Regions from separate parts of the Paenarthrobacter sp. Y-19 genome, predicted to be linked through region 2. Evidence: riboswitches for the same ligand, from Rfam matches in the RefSeq annotation. Region 2 holds a riboswitch; the other holds the start of a gene.
The links. Region 2 has a riboswitch for cyclic di-AMP ahead of PYR64_RS03120 (C40 family peptidase). Riboswitches for the same ligand answer to the same signal wherever they lie in the genome.

Region 1 (3,447 bases), 1.4 Mb from region 2:
AAGGCAGGTACCCGCGCGGGTACCTGCCTTATCTGATGCCGATGCGCTTGCCTGGCCGTTCGCGGGGGACGCGTCAGGAGCGCCTCAGCCGCTGGCAACTCCAGCGGCCCAAACGGCGCCTGAACGTTGCCGTGCGGCTGCTGCTGCAGTACCGCCCGTGCCAGCCGGTGTGCACGTTGGTGCGGGGCAACCGCGTGCTCACTGCAGTGCCTTCTGTGCGGCGTCAAGGAGCGATTCCAAGGTGGACGCCTGCGGCTGAGGCGACGTGCCTGCGGTGGGCTTGCCGGTGGGCCGGGGCTTTGCCGTTTGCGTTCCCGTCGGTGTTGGCGTCGGGGTCGGCGTGGGAGTGGTGGTCGGCGTCGGCGTCGTGGTGGGCGTCGGTGTTGCCGGCGGTGTCGTGATCGTGTCCGAGGGCACGTCGCCGGGCGCCGGCGCAGGTTGGGTCGGAGCCGGAGTGCCGGCTACGGGGGACGGCGCTGCGACTGCCGGGGCGGACGCCGAGGGGACCCAGACAGGGGCTGCCAGGGAGACGTGCGGTGAAGGAACCGACGACGGCGAAACCGCCACAGGCGCTTCTGGAACCGTCGCCTCCGGTACCGTCGCCGGTTGGCCTGCTTCGGATGACGATTGACCCGACGACGACGGGGAGGACGCTGTGGTGTAGGAAGCCCGGGGCGCAGGGGCTGCCGAGCCCGGTTGGCGGTCCTCGCCACTCTGGCCGCCGCTGGCTTCCTGGGCCGGACTTTCCTGACCGAAGAACGGAAGCTCCAGTGCCTGCCCGACGGTTCCCGCAGTCAGTACCAGGCCCAGCGCTCCGGCAACCACTGCCATGCGCTGGCTCATGTGTTTCACCGACGCTGCTTTCCGCAGAACAGCTTGGGGTTCGCGGCCAAATGAGGAGGTGGTGCCGAGGGTTGATGCCGTCACCGGCGGAGGTGTCTTGCGGGATGCCGCCGGGGACGGGGCGGCCGCTTCGGCTCCGGCTTCCCCGCGGGTGGCTGCCTTGCGGGCGGCAACCACGGGAATGGCTGACGTGGGAGGCCCTGGTGTGGTGGATGCCGGAGCTGCGGCCCGCGCGGCTTCGACTACCGGAATCGCTGCGGTTGCCGGCTCCGGAAGCGCAGGGGCTGCCTTCGGCTCGGCAGGGGCGATCACAGCCCTTGCCGCACGCTCACGCTCAGCGGCCCGGGCCGCAGCCCGCGTGGTGGGCGCAGCCGTAGCGGGTGATGCCGGAGTGGGTGCCGTTACGGTGGGGATCGCCGTCGTGGCTGGTTCCGGGGATCCGCTGGGTTGGGCCCGACGGCGTCCGGTTGGCTTGGTGCGCTCGCGCTCGAGTTGCGCGCGGCGTGGGTTATCCATGGTTGGGGACATGGTTGTGCCTCTCAACGCCTGCGAGGTTAGCTGTCGGGTTCGGACGAGGCCGTCCGGCCGCGCGTGGCGGCTTCACCCCAAGGGCTTGCGGAGAAAACAAGCCCGGGAAACTGTGGGTCCCCCGTCTCTGCCGCGGGTCTGGCGGATCCTGGATTGCGGCAGAGCCCGGCGTCAATCCAGAAGCGGCCCAGCGGAGATCGGGTCGCCCTACGACCGTACAGGAGGCGGAAAGTAAAGTCACATTAATGTAACGGGCGGTAGTTCTGCCCCCGCGGGAGGGGGCTACCGCTTAGGCTTCGGGGCCGGTGCGGGGGCGGGGAGTTCGTGTTCGATTTTCCGGACCTGGTGGGCCTGATGTGTGGCAGGGCGGAAGACTTCGTCTGCGATCCCCAGCAAGCCGCCTGCTGCGGCCCGCCGGACGCCGCGCTTGTTCTCCCGCGCAATCCAGTACCAAAGCGCGCCCATGAGCGCGGGAGCTCCGAGCACTGCTGCCAACACGGCTAAGATGTCCATCCGCCAACACTAGCCTTGGGCACGTACTGGCCGGTAGACATGAGCTATGGACCTACCAGTGATGCCGCCCGTTTCGCCCATGCTCGCCAAGTCCGTCCCGAACATCCCCGACGTTGGGCATTACGAGCCCAAATGGGACGGATTCCGGACCATCGTCTTCAAGGACGGGGACGACATCGTCCTGGGCAGCCGCAACGAAAAGCCCATGACCCGCTACTTCCCGGAGCTGGTGGAAGCGCTGAAGAAGAACCTTCCGGACAAGTGCGTTGTAGACGGCGAGATCATCCTGATCCAGGGCAACAGGCTTGAGTTCGACGTGCTGCAGCAGCGAATCCATCCCGCGGACAGCCGGGTTCGGATGCTTGCGGAGAAGACGCCTGCGTCCCTGGTGGCGTTCGACCTGCTTGCCCTCGGCGACGAGGATCTGACCGGCCGGCCCTTCGCCGAGCGGCGCGCGGCCTTGGAGAAAGCCCTCGCCGACGCCCGGCCTCCTGTGTACGTAACGCCTGCGGTGACGGACCTGGGGCGCGCCAAGGAATGGTTCGTGCAGCTTGAGGGAGCAGGCCTCGACGGCGTGCTGTCGAAACCGCTCGACGGCACCTACCAGCCGAACAAGCGGGTGATGTTCAAGACGAAGCATGAGCGGACAGCCGATTGCGTGGTGGCCGGGTTCCGTTGGCACAAGACCGCGAAAGTTGTGGGGTCGATGCTCCTGGGGCTCTACGACGACTCCGGCCGGCTTCATCACGTCGGCGTCGTGGCGTCATTCCCCATGGCAAAGCGGGAGGCGTTGGTGGCGGAGCTTGAGCCCTATCAAGTGGAGCTCGGCGACCATCCGTGGGGCGAGTGGGCCAAGCAGGACGATTCGCCCGGGGGGTCACGGATGCCCGGGGCGCAGAGCAGGTGGAGCGCCGGAAAGGACTTCTCCTTTGTGCCGCTGCGCCCCGAACTGGTGATCGAGGTGGCCTACGACTACATGGAGGGTGACCGGTTCCGCCACACGACGCAGTTCCGTCGGTGGCGGCCGGACCGGACTCCTGAAAGTTGCACGTACTCGCAGCTGGAAGAGCCTGCGGAGTACGACCTTGGGGAGATCCTGAGCCTGCCGTAGTGGCCCGGCGGGGAACTACTCCTCGTGCCCCTGGTCGCTGCTCATGCTGCCTTCGGCGGGCGGGGTTTCTCCCGGGGGCACGCCGCCGCCTGGCTCGAGGCCTGTGACGTTTCCATCCAGGGGGTCGGGATTGGCCGAGGAAGCGGGGTCGTCGTCCTCGTCCTGGCGCATGTCGGGATCTTCGTGGATGCTGTCCGCGTCGGCGGTAGTGTCGATGGGTCCACTGGCGCCGCTCACGCCGAAGGTCCGGGGATCGTCTTCCGGGTCATAGCTGGTCATGGTGAGCCCTTTCGTAAGTAAGCTTACTAATTAGCTTGCTCCGCCAGCCTATCCGGGACGGGCCGCGCCAACAAGGCCGTCCGCAGAGGTGCCCGTGCCGGTGCGGCTCCCGGTGTCTCGGCGTCCTGCTTGCTCAGCGGTGCCGGGTGGTGGCGTTGACGAAGCTGCGGATG
Region 2 (3,447 bases):
GAGTTTGACATCGCAGAACGTCAGGGGCCGCCGCCGTGCGTCCGGCCCCGCTACTGAGCTGCGGCCAGCCCGCGTCGTAACGGAGATCCGGCCCCGCGACACCGAACGCCAGGTGCGCCGCCGTAAGAGCCCGTTGCGCCAGGTTGCCGACTTCGCCGCAGCAAGTGGCGTCGGGCAGAAGGCCGGAGTTGCGCTTGCCGCCACCGGACTTGCCCTGACTGTCGGCCTGCCGGCCACCAGCCCCGTCATGGCCACCTCGGAATCGGGACAGTCCGAATCTGCCCTGGCCGTTGGCGGCACTGTGGGAAGCCAGCCCGAGGTTTCCGCGGCAGCATCAGCCAAAATCGACTTCAGCCGCGCAGCTGTAGCCACCGCTGCGGACCCTGACGGAAAACTGAAGCAACTGCTCAGCGCCCAGTCGGCCGGCAGCATCCAGCGTGCTTCTTCCGTGGGCACCCTCGGCAGCCCCCTCGACACGCTCACCACCGCTTCCCCCTTCGGTTACCGCGTCAGCCCCCTCACGGGCGGCACCGGCGACTTCCACCGCGGCCAGGACTTCGTGGCCCAATGCGGAACTGCCGTGCATGCAGCTGCAGCAGGCAAAGTGACTTTTGCCGGGTGGCACGAGTACGGCGGAGGCAACCGCGTGGTTGTGGATCACGGCAACGGCCTGGAGACCACGTACAACCACCTGTCGTCCTTCAACGTCCAGGTGGGCCAGACGGTCAACCGCGGGGACACCGTAGCCCTGAGCGGCACCACAGGCGCCTCCACCGGCTGCCACCTCCACTTCGAAGTACAGGTCAACGGCGAGGTCGTTGACCCCATGGGCTGGCTCTAAGCCAGTTGATGGTGCTCTCTCGCATTGATGACAGGCCTCGTGACCTGAATGTGACATTCGCTTTCAATTGTTATAACCTTCAGAGCGCATCGGCTTTTTAGGGGGCCGGTGCACTTGAGTGGATTGCCTAGCTCTGCCACCACTCGAGGTCCGTTCGCAAAATCGTCTGGCAGGGGCGGGGGAACCACTTCTGGTCTTCGAATGAAGGCCTTGGGGTTAAGTCGCAAAGTTTCCCAGTGAAGCAGCGCGGCCGGATGACTCCCATCCGAATCCGACAGCTCACCTCGCAGGCATTGGGAGAGGCTACCTACGTGTCATCACGCACTACCCCTGCGCGCCATCGCGCTGAATCGGTTCGTTCGAACCCGTTGAACACTCTTTCGAAGGCTGTTTCCTCGAACGCCGGTACCGTTGGCCGCCAGGCCGCCGTGCTGGCAGCAGCCTCAGGCCTCGTCCTTACTGTCGGGTTGCCGGCTCACGCCGCTGACACCGACGTCTCCACCTCGGAAGTCTCCAGCACCCAGCAGCTGGCTGCCACCGCAGTGGTCACTGCAGAGCCAACTGCCACCGTCTCCTTCGAGAGCCCCGTCGTGGCCACCAAGGAAGCCCCCAAGGTTGTCCAGCGTGCGGCCCTGGTCACAGAGCGCACGGCGGATGAAGCTACTGCAGTCACTGCCCAGTCCTCCGAAGCCAAGGAGTCCGCCTCCAGCGCGGCAGCATCCGGGCTCGCAGCGATTGCCTACACAGGAATCGGCTCGCCTTACGTATGGGGCGGCACTACTCCGAGCGGCTGGGACTGCTCCGGCTTCACCCAGTGGGTCTACGCCCAGGCCGGCATCAGCATCCCCCGCGTCAACGCCTGGACGGCCATGAAGCCCACCAGCGCCCCCCAGCCCGGTGACCTGGTCATGCAGAACGGCGGTGCGCACGTAGGCATCTACGTCGGCAACGGCATGATGATCAGTGCTTTGAACCCGGGCCAGGGAACCCTGCTGCACTCCGTGGCCTCCACCGGCACGTCTTCGTTCTTCACCCTCCGCTAGAAACAACCCGATTCGGGGCCGGCTGACGTACCCCTGCCAGCTGACCCACTACCCACAGGTACCCCAACTGCCTGCGGATACGAAAGAGAAAACAATGACCAGTGCACACAAAGTTGCACGGCACCGCGCTGAGGCCCCCAAGACCAGCTCGCTTGCCGTCATCGCAAAGGCCGTCACCGTCAACGCCGGTGGCGTCGGCCGCCAGGCAGCAGTCATCGCCGCAGCTTCAGGCTTGGTGCTGACCAGCGGTATCGCTGCCAATGCTGCTGAGACGAATGTCGACCGCGAATCGACGTCGACGTCCGCCCTCGATGTCCAGTCTGTTGCCCAGGCCACCATCGCTGCGGACTCCACGGTTGCCATCTCTTACGAGCGTCCCGTGGTCACCACCGTGGAAGCTCCGGCTCCCGTGGTTGAAGAGGCTCCGGCAAAGGTTGAGGCCAAGGCATCGACCAAGTCCACCGCCACCGCGGCTCCGGCCACGAACGCCTCAGTGGCCGTCAGCACTGCCACCCCTGCACCCGCTGCTCCGGCTGCGTCCAGCGGACTCGGCGCAGCAATTGCTGCCGCCGCGTACGCCCAGCTCGGTGTCACGCAGGACTGCACCATGCTGGTCACCAACTCCCTGGCAGCAGTGGGAATCCACTTCCACGACTGGCCCGCCGGTTACCTGTCGCTTGGCCGCACTGTCAGTGCAGCCGAGGCACAGCCCGGCGACCTCGCCTACTACGCCAACGGCGGTTTGGCCGGACAGGCACACATTGCTGTGTACGTCGGCAACGGCATGGCAGTCCACGGTGGATGGAACGGATCCACCACGGCACTGTTCAGCGTCAACGTCGGCTCCGGCCCGGTCTTCATCCGCGTCAACGGCTGACAATCAGCTCCCGGAACACCCCGCAGGCAGATGCCTGCGGGGTGTTTTGCTTTAATCACGCGTGAACTTTTGCCGACACTGTGAGCGAAACGACAAATAAATTCGTTGATACGGCATATAAGTGCTTACCCTTGTGTTGTCGATCCACAGCCCGTACATGCAGAGGGCAGCCGGCCCTCGTGCCCCTGACGGGTGCGGCCGTGAAGAGGTACGTGCATGCGCACACTCGTTCTGAATGCTGGATATGAACCGCTGGCGGTAATAACATTCCGCCGGGCGCTGGTCCTTGTGCTCACTGGGAAAGCAAGCGTAGTGGCCGAAGGCGACGAGCCTGTCGTCGGGCCACAGGAGATTCTCGGACGCCCCTCCGTGATCCTCCTTAACCGCTACATCCGCCCCAAGTACAACAAGATCACTGCCGTGAGTCGCCGCGGGGTTCTTCGCCGCGACGGTCACCGTTGCGCCTACTGCGGGAAAACAGCCCACACCATAGACCACGTCCACCCCAAGTCCAGGGGCGGCGCGGATTCCTGGGAAAACCTGGTTGCGGCGTGCTTGAAATGCAACAACGCCAAGAGCGACCACACACTTGCCGAAATGGGCTGGAAACTCCGTTTCAAACCCGGTGTGCCCCAGGGGACCATGTGGCAGATCAAAGAACTCGAGAAACCTGCGCCGGACTGGGA

Region 1: linked by a shared signal. The riboswitch ahead of PYR64_RS17950 (hypothetical protein) and the one ahead of PYR64_RS03120 (C40 family peptidase) in region 2 are both predicted to bind cyclic di-AMP.

What each region holds. Positions count from the first base shown of each region.
Region 1 is NZ_CP119414.1:3,835,513-3,838,959, reverse strand. Features, by position in the region: gene PYR64_RS17950 (hypothetical protein) at 199-1,359, opposite strand; cyclic di-AMP (ydaO/yuaA leader) riboswitch at 1,375-1,525, opposite strand; gene PYR64_RS17945 (hypothetical protein) at 1,654-1,884, opposite strand; gene PYR64_RS17940 (ATP-dependent DNA ligase) at 1,931-2,995, shown strand; gene PYR64_RS17935 (DUF6480 family protein) at 3,011-3,274, opposite strand; gene PYR64_RS17930 (alpha/beta hydrolase) at 3,408-3,447, opposite strand, start outside.
Region 2 is NZ_CP119414.1:653,171-656,617, forward strand. Features, by position in the region: gene PYR64_RS03115 (M23 family metallopeptidase) at 5-841, shown strand; cyclic di-AMP (ydaO/yuaA leader) riboswitch at 966-1,148, shown strand; gene PYR64_RS03120 (C40 family peptidase) at 1,153-1,884, shown strand; gene PYR64_RS03125 (NlpC/P60 family protein) at 1,979-2,761, shown strand; gene PYR64_RS03130 (HNH endonuclease) at 2,978-3,447, shown strand, end outside.